DNA from 3 places in the Pseudoalteromonas sp. SR44-8 genome. Region 2 is predicted to be linked to each of the others. Evidence: predicted binding sites of a transcription regulator. Region 2 holds the regulator's gene; each other region holds the start of a gene.
The links. The regulator sigma-54, encoded in region 2, starts transcription at its own class of promoters, with help from an activator protein. The targets are predictions, from matches to a motif close to GTTGGCACGNNNNTNGNNT.

Region 1 (5,919 bases), on a different contig from region 2:
GGCTCTAAACCTTGCACTGCTGAACCAATAATATCAACAATGGCGTCCACTTCTTCACTACCGAGCATACGACCACGTTTTAAAGTTAATACCACTGTTGCGGATGGTTTTTTCTCACGGCGAGCAAAAACATTTTCTTTCGGTATTGCCAATAATACTTTAGCACGCGTGACATTTTGTAGTTCCTCAATCGTACGCGCTAGTTGTTGTTCACGACCATGCTTTAAACGTTCACGCTCTAAACGCTGACTAACACCAAAACCCATATCTTGCATGATAATATCAGTACCCGAGTTCGGCGCTTGCTCAATACCTTCGCGGGTCATTAACAATTTAATATTTTGATATTCATTTTCAGGAACAGAAACCACATTGCCATCAAGTTGATAGTCAATTTTTTGTGCATCTAAAAAGTCGAGCGTTTGAATTAGCTCTTCCGTTGGCATTTTTCCAAGTGGACGCATATCTGGTTGACGTGCCCAAATAATCACAAAAATAGCAATCGCTAAACAAATCGCTAATGCAATAATTAGAGTAACCTGACGCAATACATCAACGCCGTTTAATGCACTTAAATAGCCTGACTTTTGTTCTTGTTGATCGTCATTATCAGTTTGGTCGATACCGCCGCCGGCCAAAGCAAGATCTGTTGATTGATTAGATTGCGCCACAATAATTCTCCACTACCTAGTTAAACAGGCATGTTCATGATTTCTTTATAGGCTTCTACAAGTTTGTTACGAACTTGCACCGTAGCTTCAAAGGCAACTGACGATTTTTGTGATGCGATCATTGCATCCGCTAATGACACATTTCGATCGCCCATTTCAACCGCTACGACTTTTTGTTTCGCATCAGCTTGAAGGCCATTCACTGTATTGAGTGCATCACTTAACAAATCGCCAAATTGGGCGCTCGAAGTAGGCTGCGCCTGCGTCGGTAATTTGTTTACTTGATTACTACGACCAGCTTCGAGAGCCATAGATTGCATTTCTTGAAATAATGCGCTGTTTTGAATTTTCATAATTGTCTCTGACGATGCAGTTTACTAATAACTTAATAAAGCACAAAGCATGCCAACTAATAAAACCATAAATATCATCATCTTAAGATTTATTTTAGTTGTCAGAGTTTTGACAAGTTTACGCCCAGCAAGGCTGAGCGTAAATTAAATAGTGAAGGAAAACAAAAATTATAGAGGCTTAAGCAGGTAAGGTGATCCCCAAATCACGCATTTGAGCCAATTTATAACGTAATGTTCGTGGGCTGATCCCTAATGTTTCAGCTACATCTTTACGCTTGCCTTGACAACGATTTAGGGTTTCTAAAATAATTCTATGCTCTTTATCTTTAAGTTCATCTTTGTAACTTCCCGAATCCAAGCTTGGTAATTCTTCACGCAGCTGATTGCGTTGTGCTGTGGCTTTTATTGCTGGCGCTTGCAGATCATAATAAGCATCATTAGTTGGTGAACTTGTAACCGCCGAAGTAGTGCTTTCTGGTGCTGAATTAGCCGGCACTAAACTTGCTGATAAAGCCGCAGTTAGAGGAGTCTGGGTTAAATTTTCAATAAAAATAGCACTTTCGTCAATCATATCACCGTGGCGTAATATCAGCGCACGCTGGATCACATTATCCAGTTCACGCACATTACCTGGCCAAGTATGAGCTAATAATTTTTTCTCTGCCGGTTCGCTAAGTACAGCGATAGGCTCTTTGCTTTTATTGAGATGACGTTCAATTAAATGCTTTGCCAACACGACAATATCGCCTGGACGTTGACAAAGTGGACGCCACATCAACGGAAATACATTTAATCGATAATATAAATCTTCTCTAAACTGGTGCTTAGCCACAGCCTCTTTTAAATCACGGTTACTGGTAGCCAAAATACGCACATCCAGCTTAATAGTTTTGCGACCACCTAAACGTTCAACTTCGCGTTCTTGTAATACGCGTAGTAACTTAGCCTGTAGGCCTAAATCCATCTCAGTGATTTCATCAAGTAAAATTGTGCCACCTTGTGCTTGCTCAAATTTACCCGGACAAGCTTGAATCGCACCAGTAAACGCGCCTTTCTCGTAGCCAAATAATGTAGCTTCGAGCATATTTTCAGGGATCGCAGCACAGTTTATTGCGACGAATGGCTGCTCTGCGCGATCTGATTTATCATGGATAAAGCGTGCGAGTACTTCTTTACCTGAGCCACTAGGACCAAGCACCATCACACTGGCATCCGATTTAGCAACCCGACTTGCAAGTTCTAATAGCTGAATACTACTCGGATCAGCGACAATCGGGCCATCTGTTTCTTTTTCTGGCTCAGGTAGATAGCGGCTTACCATATTAAGTAGCACTTCGGGCGCAAACGGTTTGGCCATATAGTCAATTGCCCCTAACCGCATAGCCTCAACAGCATCATCAATAGTCGCATACGCTGTCATCATTAAAACCGGTAGATCAGGGTAATTAAGATTAATGCTGCGCAGTAAATCAAGACCACTCATCGCGCCCATTTGCACATCGCTCACGACCAGCGAAAAGCTGTCTTTTTTAAGTAGCACCATAGCTTGCTCGGCACTGTCAGCCGCAACGCAATCTATTCCAGACATTTCAAGCGTATCAATCAAGGCTTCACGAAGCCCTGCATCATCTTCAACCACTAAAATCGTGTTGTTCATATTGCCTCCGCCGATGTTGACTTTGTACAAATAGGTAACAGTAAACTAAAGCAGGCTCCGCCTTGAGCATTGTTCGTTACTTCAACTCGTCCTTGGTGTGCATTTGCGACTGAACTAACCACCGCTAAGCCTAAACCTGTGCCTTGGCTTCGCGTAGTAAAAAATGGTTCAAATAATTTATCAAGTAAGCTTAAATCGACCCCAGGGCCATTATCACTTACAGTAATACACACTAGCTCGGGGTCACTCGCATCCCGCTGCGCACTTAATTGAACGAGTGCATTACTGCCAATGACTTGAATACTATTGTGAATAAGGTTTTGAATGGCACTGGCAAGCGCAGTTTTATTGCCCATTATCTCGATATCAGGCTCAGGTAAACTGACCTGAAGTTCACTATTATTAAGTGCGACCATAGCATCAGCGCCAGTTTTCACTTCAGTTAATAATTGCTGCATGGAAACATGTTCAACAACTTGCTGATCGCCACTTTTTGCGAACAACAACATATCGTTTACTTGGGTTTCGAGATCTTTTAAACGCGACATTAACTTAGTATGAAAATTGCCTCGAGAGCTTTCGGGTAACCGCTTTGAACCTAAATTAGCGGCATACAAAATCGCAGCAGACAGTGGTGTTCGCACTTGATGTGCCAAAGATGCCACCATTTTACCCAATGCACTTAAACGCTGCATATGTGCAACGCGTGTTTGTAGACGACGCGTTTCGGTTAAGTCAGTCATTAAGATTAATTGCCCTGGCTCTGGCGCTAATGCCGTTATTTCTAACTTAATTAAGCGTCCATCTTTTAGCGATACTTCATGGCCATCATCTTGTTGGGGCCGAAACGAGCGCTGGATCACACTGAACCACTTTTCACCTTCGAGTGGTTCCCCTAACATGTCTGTTGCGATTTGATTAGCTTTAGCGATCAAACCGCGACCATCAAGCACCACAACACCCGCAGGCATTGTATCTACTAAATGACTTAACCAACTGGCTTGCTGGCGTAATTCACTTAACTCACCAATGTACTCTTCTTGCAGTAAGCATGGGTTATACTGGGTCGCTGTGATAAATTGTGGTTTTAAGACATTAGCTAAGGCCATAATGCATTCTCGTTTACAGGATCTAACTAGCTAAATGCACAAATTGTACCAACAATTATATTGATTAATTTCATTTGCTTAGCGTATAAATAACGCGACAAAAAAATGACAAACTAAAATAAGCAAAGCAAGGAGACACTATGAATTCAACAAATTTATGTCGCTGCTCTTGGCTCGATACCAGTAAAGATGACTATGTTGCCTATCACGATGATGAATGGGGGATCCCAGTATATGATGACCAAACACTTTTTGAGTTTATTACTCTGGAATCAGCACAAGCAGGATTAAGTTGGTATACGATTTTAAAGAAACGTGATGGCTATCGTCGTGCATTTTTGGATTTTGATGTAGAAAAAGTCGCACAAATGAACGAGCACGATGTTGAACGATTAATGCTTGATGAAACAATTATACGTAATCGTTTAAAAATTGTAGCAACTATAAATAACGCCAAACGTTTTATTGAAATTCAGCAAGAATTTGGCAGCTTCAGTAACTATCAATGGCAGTTTGTAGGTGGTAAGCCGTTAGTGAATGAGTTAGATAAACTTAGTGACTACCCTGCAATTACAGAGGCCTCAACTGCATTTGCAAAAGATTTAAAAAAACGGGGATTTAAGTTTTTAGGTCCAACCACAGTGTACGCCCATATGCAGGCCTGTGGTATGGTGAATGATCATAGTAATGATTGTTTTAGAAAAGCAGAGATTATTGAAAAATACTAGGTGAAAGGTGCTAGGTGCTAGAAAATCTTCTCTTTGCGCAATTAATCTTGTAGGCGCGGGTTTATCCCGCGCAATTAAAATGTATTCACAAAGAGGTTAAGAGTGCGCTGCGCTTATGAGGTAAAAAAAAGTATCAGATTTTAGGGTATTCGAAGCTCATTGCTCGAAGCCCGTGGCATTTTTTCTTCTCATTTACCCTCATTGTTTTCTCTTTGTGCAAAAAGTTTTTAGTGATTTATTCACTACAGCCCCCCCCCCCGAATTAAAGATGGTGAGCGCGTCAGCAAGCTTAACGCCTATGGGTAATGACGAAGCCCATTCTAAAGGTGTAATTACCATCGTACTTGGTTAATTTCTGCCTAAAACCTGCTACCTGACACCTAAAAGCTGCTCTTAGCTGTTAATCTCGTGATAGGTTATATTTTTTCATTTTTTCAACTAAGGTTGTGCGGCGTACACCCAAGATCTCCGCAGCACGCGCTACGACATAATCATAACGCTCTAAGGCCTGAGTGATCAGGCTAATTTCCAGCTCAGCTAAATAATCTTTTAGCTCAATCCCTTCGTCGGGTAAAAGGTCTGCTGATGGCTGAATTGCTTCAACTTCTGGCTCATCGTCGTAATCACTAAAACCAGTACTGAAAATATCATTGAAAGCATCACGCTCCATAAGCTCTTCGGGATATTGTGGTTCATAAGCATCAACTTCAATATAACGATATTTTGCTGGTAGGTCTGGAATATCAACCACTTTATCTGGCAGCATGATCACCATACGCTCAACTAAGTTAGCTAACTCGCGAATATTACCCGGCCATGTATGCTCTTTTAAACTATCAATTGCGCGCTCGGTAAATTTAGCGGTAGTACCACTTTGCTCATTAATACGGCGCATTAGCTCTTTTAATAATAATGGAATATCATCAGCACGTTCTGCAAGTGATGGGTTTTCGATAGGAAAAACATTGAGTCGATAATATAAATCTTCGCGGAAACTTCCTTGCTCTATCATTTTTTCAAGATCACGGTGTGTTGCAGCAATCACCCGCACATCCGCTTGAATTGGTTTTGTACCACCAACCCGCTCATAGCTGCGCTCTTGTAACACTCGTAATAACTTTACTTGCATTTGCAGCGGCATATCGCCAATTTCATCTAAAAAAAGCGTCCCACCTTGGGCAAGTTCAAAGCGGCCTTTACGCGCTGAAATAGCACCAGTGAACGCGCCTTTTTCATGACCAAACAATTCACTTTCTAACAGCTCCGCAGGTATCGCCCCACAGTTAACGGGTACAAATGGCCCTGTATTACGTTTTGATAGTAAATGAACATTACGAGCAACCACTTCTTTACCAGTACCTGATTCGCCTAAAATTAATACATTAGCGTCCGTTTTAGCAA
Region 2 (5,919 bases):
CTTGGCAATCAAGGTGAAGAACTCAAAGCGTTTAATACTAAAGATGGTTTTGGTATCAAAGCACTGATCAATAGCGGTTTTGAAGTTGCCGTGATCACCGGTCGTCATTCACAGATAGTTCAGCAACGGATGACTAGCCTGACAGTACCGCATATTTACCAAGGTCAAGAAAACAAGTTGCAAGCTTATCAACAGCTCAAAGATAAATTGCAGTTAAGCGATGAACAAATCGCTTACATAGGCGATGACGGACCTGACTTGCCGGTAATGGAATTAGTTGGTTTTGCGGTGGCAGTAAATGATGCTCACCCTTTGATCAAGCGAGTTTCACATTATACAACCATGCTCCCTGGTGGTTTTGGAGCTGTGCGTGAACTCACTGATTTATTAATGCTCGAAAATGGTAAATCATTAACCAGCGAAGGCACAAGCTCATGAATAGTGCGCGTTTAATATTATGCGTATTATTTGTCGGCTGTATGGTATGGCTGTGGTATCCGTATTTTTATCAAAGCACTGCCATAAAACAAAACCAAGAAGATATAATAGCAAAACCTGATTATACTGCGGTGGCATTAAAACAAACCGCGTTTGATGAACAAGGTAAAATTAGCCACAAAGTAACAGCTGCAAAAATGGAACTTTACCAACAGTTAGGGTTTACTTACTTTGAACAACCTATTTTTACACTCTATAATCAACAGCAAACGTGGCAAATTAATGCCGATGAAGCCACCCTATATGAAAATCATCAATTAATTTTAGAAGGTAATGTGGTTGCTAAAAACCTGACCAATAATGCCATGATTGAACATATAAACGCAGATAATATTCAGGTTGATATTGAACTACAAACCATGAGTTCAGAACAACCAGTTGAATTAATCGGACCAAATTTAAAGATCACTGGGCGCGGCCTCCATGCCGACTTAAAAGCCGAAGTGGTAGAACTAATTAACCATACGCGAACCATATATTATGACCAATAAATTTGCTCACTTGCTTGTGATACCAAGCTTATTCATTGCCTTTGCAAGCTTTGCTGAAAATACGGCACCACCTGCGGATCAAGTCTCTATCAGTGCTGAAAAGCAGCTTGCCCAACTGAAAGATAATATCGGTATTTTTGAAAAAAATGTCGAAATCATTCATGGTAACCGCCGTATCAAAGCGGATCGACTTGAAGTCCATAAGCGCGAAGATTTAGGCAATAACAAACAATTGCTTGTTGCAACTGGTAACCCTGCTTACTTTGAAGAAAAACAAACTGATGGCACAATAATGAGCGCCAGTGCTGATGAAGTCCGTTACGATGTCGCCAAGCGCTATTTAACGTTAATTGGTAATGCACAAGTCACTCAAGCAGGTCAAAAAATTAATGCCAAAAGCATTACCTATGATATGGACCAACAGCTGATCAGTGCTGAAAAAGGCGCAAGCTCAAACGATCGCGTACACACTATTTTGGTACCTGTTGACAGTAAAAAAGACAAACCTAAAGGGCAGCCATGAGTATATTAAAAGCTGAATTTTTAGCAAAAAGCTATAAAGGTCGCCAAGTTGTAAAAAGCGTGGGTTTAGAAGTTAGCGCAGGCAGCATTGTTGGCTTACTGGGTCCTAATGGCGCAGGTAAAACCACCACTTTTTATATGATTGTGGGTTTAGTACCTAGCGACAAAGGTAAAATAAGTATTGATGATAATGACATCACTTTACTGCCAATGCACAGTCGCGCACGGTTAGGGATTGGCTACTTACCACAAGAATCATCCATCTTTCGTAAGTTAACTGTTTATCAAAACCTGATGGCTATTTTAGAAACTCGTAAAGAGCTGAATAAACAAGCCAGAGAAGAAGCACTAGACAGCTTACTTGATGAGTTTAGCATTCAACATATTCGCGACAGCCAAGGTATGGCATTATCTGGTGGTGAACGTCGTCGAGTTGAAATTGCACGCGCTTTAGCCGCAAATCCAAAATTTATCTTACTTGATGAGCCTTTTGCTGGCGTTGATCCTATTTCAGTGTTAGATATAAAGAAGATTATTGAACACCTTAAAAACCGTGGTATTGGCGTACTTATTACCGACCACAATGTACGAGAAACCCTTGATGTTTGTGAAAAAGCCTACATAGTTTCTCATGGGGAGTTAATTGCATCAGGTACCCCTGAGCATGTACTTGCCGACCAAACAGTCCGCGATGTTTACCTGGGCGAGCAATTTAGGCTATAAAGCCACGCTCGGCTAAGTATCTGCTAGACTTAACGATGATAACAATAAAAGGATTGTTAGAGATACATGAGGCAATCACTCCAGCTGCGCATGGGCCAGCAACTTACAATGACACCACAGCTGCAACAAGCAATTCGCTTATTGCAACTCAGTACATTGGATCTCCAGCAAGAAATTCAAGAAGCACTCGACAGCAATCCATTGTTAGAGCTAGAAGAGCATGAATATTCAGACGACACGGCTGGTAAAAACGAACAAAAACAAGATAACGATGACTTAACCGTTAGTGCATCAGCAGACAACAAGCCCAGCGAATATGAACAAGAAAGTAGCGAAGCATTAAGTAAAGAGACTTTAAGTGACGAAATGGCTATGGACGTCACCTGGGACGAATACATGAGTGCTGCGCCAAATACGTCATCCGGCCCAATGCCTGAAGATGAGTCAATTTATCAAGGTGCTTCAACTGAAACCCTGCACGAATATCTGATGTGGCAATTACAGCTCACACCTTTTAGTCCAACCGATGAAGCTATTGCCATTGCGATTGTTGAAGCTGTTGACGATTCAGGTATTTTAACCTTGAGCTGCGAAGACATCGCAGAGAGCTTAAATCAAGGTAATAACGAAGAAGAAATCGAACTAGACGAAGTGCAAGCAGTGTTAAAACGCATTCAGTTATTTGACCCTGTTGGTATTGCTGCGCGCAGCCTACAAGAATGTTTATGTATTCAATTAAATCAATTTGATCCTGCAACTCCTTGGATTAGCGAGACTAAAATGATTTTAACTGATCATATCGATTTATTAGCTAGTCGTGACTATCGCACTTTGATGAAAAAGACTAAGCTTAAAGAAGATGAGCTGAAAGAAGTAATGACACTGATCCACAGCCTTAACCCAAAGCCTGCGGATACTATAGTACGCGAAGAGTCAGAGTATGTTATACCTGATGTCTCGGTGAAAAAAATTAAAGGTCGCTGGGTGGTTGAACTTAATCCAGACAGCATGCCAAAAATTAGAGTGAACAGCCAATATGCGGCAATGTCACGCTCAGTAAAATCAAGCACTGACAGCCAATTTATACGCTCGCATTTGCAAGAAGCTAAATGGTTTATTAAAAGCCTAGAAAGTCGTAACGAGACGTTACTCAAAGTAACTAACTGCATTGTAAAACAACAGCAGGGATTCTTTGAGCATGGCCCTGAAGCAATGCGACCTATGGTACTAAACGACGTTGCTGAAATGGTTGAGATGCACGAATCAACAATCTCTCGCGTAACGACACAAAAGTACATGCATACCCCCCGTGGTATTTTTGAGTTAAAGTATTTTTTCTCAAGTCATGTAAGCACTGAGAACGGCGGCGAATGCTCTTCGACAGCTATTCGAGCATTGATCAGAAAATTGATCAGTGCAGAAAACTCAGCGAAACCATTGAGTGATAGTAAGATTGCAGATATATTGGCAGAGCAAGGTATCAAAGTAGCTAGACGGACTATTGCAAAATACCGCGAGTCGCTGGCTATTCCACCGTCAAATCAACGTAAAAGTTTGATTTAAGGCGTAAAATCACAAGAGGAAAATGCTTATGCAACTAAATTTAACTGGTCGTCACGTAGAAATTACTGATTCATTAAGAGACTATGTAAACAATAAGTTTGCCAAGCTTGAAAGGCATTTTGATCATATCAACAATGTCCATGTTATTCTTGATGTAGAAAAACTAAGCCAAAAAGCAGAGGCCACATTACATGTCAGTGGCGCTGAATTATTTGCCTCGACTGAGCACCAAGACATGTATGCAGCTATTGACGGACTAATCGATAAACTTGATCGTCAAGTAATTAAACACAAAGAGAAGCACGCTCGACACTAACACTATGAAATTAAGCTCACTTATTTGTCAGGACTGCAGTAAAGCTGCGGTCCTTTTTAATAGCAAAAAACGGATCATTGAATTTATAAGCCAATTGGCTCATGAACAACTCCCTCAGCTATCACAACAAGAAATCCTCAACGCACTACTATCGAGAGAAAAACTAGGTAGTACCGGTATTGGTCGTGGTATTGCTATCCCTCATGGCCGTATGAGTGGTGTTGAAAACCCGCTAGCAATAATTTTAGTGAGTGAATCACCGGTTGATTTTGATGCGATTGATAATCGCCCAGTTGATATATTTGTAGCCCTCATCGTACCAGATGGTGACAGCCAACTTCATTTGAAGACGTTAGCCACAATTGCTGATAAACTCAATAACAAAGATTTTTGTAAACAACTACGTAGCGCAAAAACAGACCAAGATTTGTATCATGTAATTGCAGCTCAATCGTAGTCATACCAATTGTATTGTATTGAATTAGAGAGTAATTATTGCAACAGGAAAATAGCTCTAGAACAAGGTGGAAATTATGAGATATAGTTGTTCTATATAAATAATTTTAAACAAAGTTAGTGGGTTATTTAACAAGCAAGAATGAGCATGTTTTTAATAAAATTGGTATTAAATGAAGGAGAATTTACATGGAGTTAATCATCATCAGTGGGCGTTCTGGCTCAGGTAAATCTGTTGCTTTACGTGTAGTAGAAGATCTTGGCTATTATTGTGTAGATAATATTCCAGTTAACTTATTACCGTCATTAGTACGCAGTGTCTCTGATAATTACGACAAAATTGCCGTCAGTATCGATGTTCGTAATTTACCGAAAGAGCAGGAAGAATTTAACGACATTCTTGAATACTTGCCTGGTTTTGCAAATCCGACGCTATTTTATTTAGACAGTGATGATCAAACTCTGATCAAACGCTTTTCTGAAACCCGCCGCTTACACCCATTATCTTTGGATTCTTTGCCACTGGATTTAGCCATCAAGCAAGAAAAAGTGTTGCTTGATGTATTAACTACTCGTGCTGATTTCATGCTTGATACCACAGATCTCAGTGTCCACCAGCTTGCTGAGTCAATCCGTGAAAAGATTTTAGGGAAAAAAGATAAAAAACTAATCATCACCTTTGAATCATTTGGTTTTAAGCATGGTATTCCAAAAGAAGCCGATTATGTATTTGATGCACGTTTTTTACCTAATCCACACTGGGAGCCTGAGTTAAAACCGCTCACAGGCCTGGATCAACCAGTAAAAGATTATTTAGCCAGTCACAGTATCGTGCAAAAATTCACTTGGCAGATCCAAACCTTTGTACAAACTTGGTTACCGCACTTAGAACGTAATAACCGCAGTTACTTAACAATTGCTATTGGTTGCACCGGTGGTCAACATCGCTCAGTTTATCTAGCGCAAACTATAGGTGAAAGCTTCTCGATGAGCCACAGTAATGTGAAAATTCGCCATCGTGAACAAGAATAACAACTCACGTTTACAGTAAGGAATGTTGATGCGCTTAGAAGATACATTTTTAATAAAAAACAAACTCGGTTTACATGCTCGCGCAGCCAGCGTATTAGCGCAATTAGCTGTGCAGTTTGATGCCAGCATCACACTTCATCAAGATGACAAACAAGCCGCAGGCGACAGCGTACTGGGCTTAATGCTATTAGAAAGTAGCCAAGGCAAAGAAGTTAAAGTTGTATGTGAAGGCCCGGACGCTGAACCTGCTCTTGCAGCAATTGGTGAGTTGATCGCACAACGCTTTAACGAACAAGAATAGCTCGTAGTCAGTACCAC
Region 3 (5,919 bases), on a different contig from region 2:
TTAACAATGGCAACTTGGTTAAGTTGCCATTGTTAACCTCAATTTCGGATAACAAATCAATTTCCAGCAGCTAACTTATAAACCCCTCGCGAACTAAAACTTTGATCTACTGCAACATGACTATGCTTGCCTCGTGCAATTATGGAGAGACTTGCAAACAGTACTGACACTTATCTATATTCATGAAAAGGGATGGCTAATGACGAATAAAGTAATAGCGAAGTTTAATATTTCTGCAACCGCAGCAAGTAATTTCCAACATGAAGCTGACGCAACGGCTAATTTTTGGAGCAATAAACCACTTAATACCTTGCCCCCTCATGATTTTATTGCTCCTTATGCACGTCATAAAACGCTGCCTACACCCGGTATAGAAAAACGTAATGCTTGGATCATTGGTGGAGGTATTGGTGGCCTAGCAGCGGCATTTTATCTTATTCGTGATGGCCATATGAGCGCTGAAAATATTACCATTTTGGAAGAAATGGATATTGAAGGCGGTTCAATGGATGGCGCGGGTAACCCTGATGACGGCTATATTATTCGTGGTGGCCGTGAAATGAACTGGAATTACGACACCTTGTGGGATCTGTTTCAAGACGTTCCCGCTGTTGAACTGCCCGAAGGCTATTCTGTGCTTGATGAGTACCGTTTAATTAATGATAACGACGCTAATTACTCACAAGCCCGTTTAATAAATAAATGCGGTGAGATACTCGATGCAAGTGACTTTGGCCTGAATAAAGCCCAGCAATGGGAGCTGATCCGTTTAATGCTCAAGCGCAAAGAAGAGCTTGACGATCTCAGCATTGAAGACTATTTCAGCAAAGGTTTTTTACAAAGCAATTTTTGGTTTTTATTTCGTACTATGTTTGCCTTTAAAAATTGTCATAGCTTGTTAGAAACTAAACTGTATTTGCATCGCTTTCTTGATTCTATTGATGGCTTTGCCGACATGTCTGTTTTACTTTTTCCTAAATATAATCAATACGATACCTTTATTAAACCGCTTGCTAATTTATTACGAGACAAAGGCGTAAATTTTCAATTTGCAAGCCGTGTAAACGATCTAGATATAACATTTACTGGTAATAAAAAAACCGTAACGGGGATCCATGCCACTGTAAAAGGTGAAGCACAGCATATTAACGTTGCTTCAGACGATTTAGTTTATGCAATAACGGGTTCAATGACAGAGCATACAGCTTATGGCGACATGCAAAATGTACCCGAACTGAACTGTGAAAAACATGATCCCGGCGAAAATAGCGGGTGGAATTTATGGAAAAACCTCGCGAAGAAATCAGCTGTTTTTGGTAAACCCGAAAAATTTTATGGCGATATTGATAAGTCTATGTGGGAGTCAGCCACACTGACTTGCAAGCCATCCCCACTTATAGATAAGCTAAAGACATTATCAGTAAACGATCCTTACTCTGGTCGCACGGTAACTGGCGGCATTATTACTTTTACAGACTCTAACTGGCTATTGAGTGTAACGTGTAACCGCCAACCTCATTTTCCAGATCAACCCGATGATACGTTAGTACTTTGGGTCTATGGTTTATTAATGGACAAACAAGGTAATCGTATCGTTAAAACAATGCCACAATGTAGCGGTGAAGAAATAATTACGGAGCTTTGCTACCATTTGGGCATTGAACAGCAGCTTGATGAAATCATTGCCAATACCAAGATACGTACAGCGCTAATGCCTTATATCACAGCTCAATTTATGACTCGTGCAGCTGGTGACAGACCCACCTCAGTTCCTGAAGGTTGTACAAACTTAGGTTTGATTGGTCAATTTGTTGAAACCCACAACGATATTATATTCACGATGGAAGCCTCTATTCGTACAGCACGTATTGGGGTATATAAGTTACTTAATATCCCTAAACAAGTGCCCGACATTAGCCCAACCCAATATGATATTCGTAACCTAATTAAAGGAGCTAGAGCGCTCAACAGCGGCAAGCCCTTTATTGGCGAGCGGTTATTACACCGCCTGCTTGATAAAACCTACTTTACTCATATTTTACCGCCATTACCAGAGCCAAGTAGTAAAGAACAAACCCATTTTGAAGCAGAAATGCATGAGCTACTGGGCAAAGGCAACTCGGCGATACATAAATTTTCAAACTGGGTTGGTACACTAAGGGATAATTTTTCGCATAAAGATAAATAATCTGAGCTTCGGAGAGTAAATATATCTCCAGTGGCTATAAATCTAAACCAGCTGATGACCAAGCTAAAAACTATTCCTATACAAAAAACCAAAGCCTTGATCTTGATAAAGTGCAATAAGAAAAAATAAGGCTAGAATGATTAATAATATGAGCTCTGGATAATCCATCTATCTCCAGTAGCTATTTTAGTAAACCTTTTAACCAAAGTTCTAGTTAGTGATTTCACGGGAGCCAAAATGAGCCAAACAGTTGCAGATTTAATGACATCAGATCCCTTTGCCGTAAGTGCAGAAAACACCCTACACGACGCACATAATCTAATGAAGGAAAAAAATATCCGCCATATTCCGGTAATTGATAACAATGGCGAACTAGTGGGTATGTTGACGCAAAAAATCATGATTGCCCAAGTGATGAATATTATGGCTAATTACAGTCCTAGCGCACTTGAACGAAAGGAAAAACAAACGAAAATACACACTATTATGGCAACCGATTTTGCCACTGTACTAGCAACCCAACCACTGCAAGATGTTGCTCGGTTTTTTGTTGATAACCGCCATGGTTGCATGCCTGTGATCACTGAAAAAAATAAACTCGTGGGTATACTTACCTCGTCCGACTTTGTGCGCCTAGCGGCCGCTTTATTATCTTAATGCAAGGTGATAATAAGACCGCTATCCGTATAAAATGAATATAAACTCGTATAATAGTGTATGCCAAGTATTCATTGGCACACACTACAGCCAGCCTTTGTGTTTAAAAAATAAATAAGGGGCAAAGCCCGATAGCAACATAATGCCAATTGCAAATGGGTAACCCCATTCCCATTGCAGCTCAGGCATTATATTAAAGTTCATCCCATATACACTGGCTACTACGGTAGGTGGTAAAAAAACCACCGAAGCAATAGAGAAGGTTTTGATAATTTGATTTTGTTCAATGTTAATAAAACCTTGTGTTGAATCCATCAAAAAGTTCACCTTATCAAACAAAAAGGTACAGTGAGACATTAGCGTATCTATATCAAGTACAATTTCTCGTAGTGATTCGCGATCCTCATTTTGTACACCTAAACGACGTATTAAAAACGAAATATTGCGCCGCGTATCCATTAAACACAAACGCACTTTCCCATTCGCATCCTCTAAACGCGCGATACGACTAACCGCTTCTTCTAGATCAGAGTCATCTTCTTCTAGTACATATGCACTGAGCTTCTCTAACTGATGATGCATATCCTCGAGCATATCAGCATGGTTTTCGACTTTTTGATCGAATAATGTAACCAATAACTGTTTTGGCGTATCACACATTACTTGACCTTTACGTGCTCTTAAGCGTAACAATCGAAAGTCAGCCAGCTCGTCATCGCGAATGGTCAGCAAACAGTTATCCTGTAGTAAACAGGCAACTGTTACCGTATTAAAACGTCCTTCATTGGGCGACATAAACAATGCATGCACATGCAAGCCTTCATTGTCGATAAAACATCGCGATGAAGCTTCAATCTCTTGCACATCCCCTGACTCAGGAAAAGTTATATTGAGCGTTTTTGCGAGCGTATTTCGCTCATCTTCCGTTGGGTTGATTGTGTCAATCCAGTGTGCATTTCTGATTGATACTTCAAGAGAGGTATCGGATGAAGGCTCTAACTCTTGGATCACCCCCTGCTCGATAGAAAAAAATCTCAACATGCACTTCTCCTTTAATAACAAGATGAGTTGAGTATATGTAAGTGATGATTAATCAACAATGACAATACACTCCTGCATCTCAGTTATTATTAATAGTAAGCAATTCGCTAACACGTAACAGCACCTTTTGTTTTGCAGATTTTACAAAAAAGTGCATATTTTTCATGGCATATCAAAGAAAGCTTTCATCCCCCTCCTTTGAAAAAAATACAAAACATTAAATATCAGCAACTTAAAAAATAATTTTTATCGGCACAACCATTGCTTTATATAAACTAACGCATGTTCATAGACTTTATTAGACGCTGTGAACATTCCTTATAAATTAGGAGGAATAATGAGTAAAAATAACGAAACAAACAAAATCGCTGAATTTACTGCCCCAGGTATGAATGAAGAATCTGCAAAAAATACCATTGCTACACTTGATAACCGCATGGTCGCACTGATCGATTTACAATTGACTCTAAAACATATTCATTGGAATGTAGTTGGCCCAAATTTTATTGGCGTGCATGAAATGCTCGACCCTCAGGTTGAAGTGATCAGAGCAATGACCGACACCATCGCCGAGCGAATCGCTACGTTGGGCGGAGTTCCAGTTGGTACTCCAAAATCGATAGTTGATCGTCGTTCATGGCAAGATTACTCAATTGGTAAGGGCTTGGTAAAAGATCACTTAGTTGCGCTTGATAAAGTATATAATGGGATTAATGGCGATCACCGAAGTGCGATTGGCAAGCTATCAGAGCTCGATCCGGTATCTGAGGATATGCTAATTAGCCAACTTGCCGATTTAGAACAGTTTCAATGGTTTGTGCGTGCACACTTAGAGTCGTCAACGGGCAAACTCAGCAGCTAATCTAGCGGTTTTGTGTTCAGTTTAAACTGACTAATTTATATTTAAAGTCAAAGATCGGGCTATTTAAAGCCTGATCTTTATTTATTACTGATCAACAATAATATCGCCACTTTTTGTTTATATTAGATCTTAAACTGACCTACTAAATTGCCTAAACTCTCCCCTCGACCAGCTAAGTGATGACTAACTGATGAGGTTGTTTTAATTGAACGTGTTAGCTCATTAACGATTTCTTGAATCGCAAAAACGTTACGGTTAATTTCCTCAGTTACACTACTTTGCTCTGTGGCAGCTGTAGCTATTTGCGTGCTCATATCGTTAATTGTGGTAACCGAGCTGGTTACCGCCCCTAAACTTTCAGAAATTGCGCGAGATGACTCAACTGAGCGATTGCAGCTTTGCTGGCTTGCCAACATTGCCTTTACCGCTGCTGTGACTAGCGTATGTAACTCATTAAGCATTTCATTAATCTCTAACGTGCTCTCTTGTGTACGACTGGCTAAACTTCTCACTTCATCAGCTACAACCGCAAAACCACGGCCTTGCTCGCCAGCCCTTGCAGCTTCAATAGCCGCATTAAGGGCCAATAAGTTAGTTTGCTCAGCAATGCCACCGATAACACTTAATACACTGTTAATTTTTTTAGATTGTTCACTTAATGAATTAACCTGTTCAGCAGCTTGATTAATCTCACTCATTAAATTTGAAACTTCTTCTAAAGAAACATCTACACATTTTTGAGCATTGGCAACATCTTGCGTGGCTGACTGGGTTGATACCGCCACTTGTGTGGTATTTTGCGCGACTTCCTGAGATGTTGCTGACATTTCGGTGATCGCCGTTGCTACCAGCTCAGTTTCATGATTATGGTTTACTAACTGATTTTCAATTAACTGTGTTTGTGTATTGATATCATTTGATGAATCTTTTACATCACGAGTTACATCTGCCACATTGGTGATAATGCTATGTAGTTTACTAACAAACACATTAAATGAATTACCCAATTGACCAATTTCATCATTACTATGCACTTCTAAGCGCTTAGTCAGATCACCTTCGCCTTTTGCTATATCATCTAAGTTTTGCACCATATTTTGGATAGGCTTTACCATATTGTTTGCCGCAATTAAGGCAAAAAACACCGTCAACATCACCCAAAATAATGCAA

Region 1: the regulator sigma-54 is predicted to act here: its motif matches at 1,063-1,081, upstream of fliE (flagellar hook-basal body complex protein FliE).
Region 3: the regulator sigma-54 is predicted to act here: its motif matches at 4,135-4,153, upstream of dps (DNA starvation/stationary phase protection protein Dps).

What each region holds. Positions count from the first base shown of each region.
Region 1 covers NZ_JACJDS010000006.1:37,468-43,386, reverse strand. The annotation lists gene fliF (flagellar basal-body MS-ring/collar protein FliF) at 1-671, opposite strand, end outside; gene fliE (flagellar hook-basal body complex protein FliE) at 692-1,024, opposite strand; gene H5183_RS04055 (sigma-54 dependent transcriptional regulator) at 1,203-2,681, opposite strand; gene H5183_RS04050 (PAS domain-containing sensor histidine kinase) at 2,678-3,790, opposite strand; gene H5183_RS04045 (DNA-3-methyladenine glycosylase I) at 3,931-4,518, shown strand; gene H5183_RS04040 (sigma-54 dependent transcriptional regulator) at 4,919-5,919, opposite strand, start outside.
Region 2 covers NZ_JACJDS010000044.1:23,306-29,224, reverse strand. The annotation lists gene kdsC (3-deoxy-manno-octulosonate-8-phosphatase KdsC) at 1-438, shown strand, start outside; gene lptC (LPS export ABC transporter periplasmic protein LptC) at 435-989, shown strand; gene lptA (lipopolysaccharide transport periplasmic protein LptA) at 979-1,512, shown strand; gene lptB (LPS export ABC transporter ATP-binding protein) at 1,509-2,234, shown strand; gene H5183_RS18375 (RNA polymerase factor sigma-54) at 2,301-3,797, shown strand; gene hpf (ribosome hibernation promoting factor) at 3,826-4,113, shown strand; gene ptsN (PTS IIA-like nitrogen regulatory protein PtsN) at 4,118-4,570, shown strand; gene rapZ (RNase adapter RapZ) at 4,759-5,601, shown strand; gene H5183_RS18355 (HPr family phosphocarrier protein) at 5,630-5,902, shown strand.
Region 3 covers NZ_JACJDS010000008.1:35,286-41,204, reverse strand. The annotation lists gene H5183_RS05455 (oleate hydratase) at 200-2,188, shown strand; gene H5183_RS05450 (HPP family protein) at 2,426-2,845, shown strand; gene corA (magnesium/cobalt transporter CorA) at 2,930-3,886, opposite strand; gene dps (DNA starvation/stationary phase protection protein Dps) at 4,224-4,748, shown strand; gene H5183_RS05435 (methyl-accepting chemotaxis protein) at 4,871-5,919, opposite strand, start outside.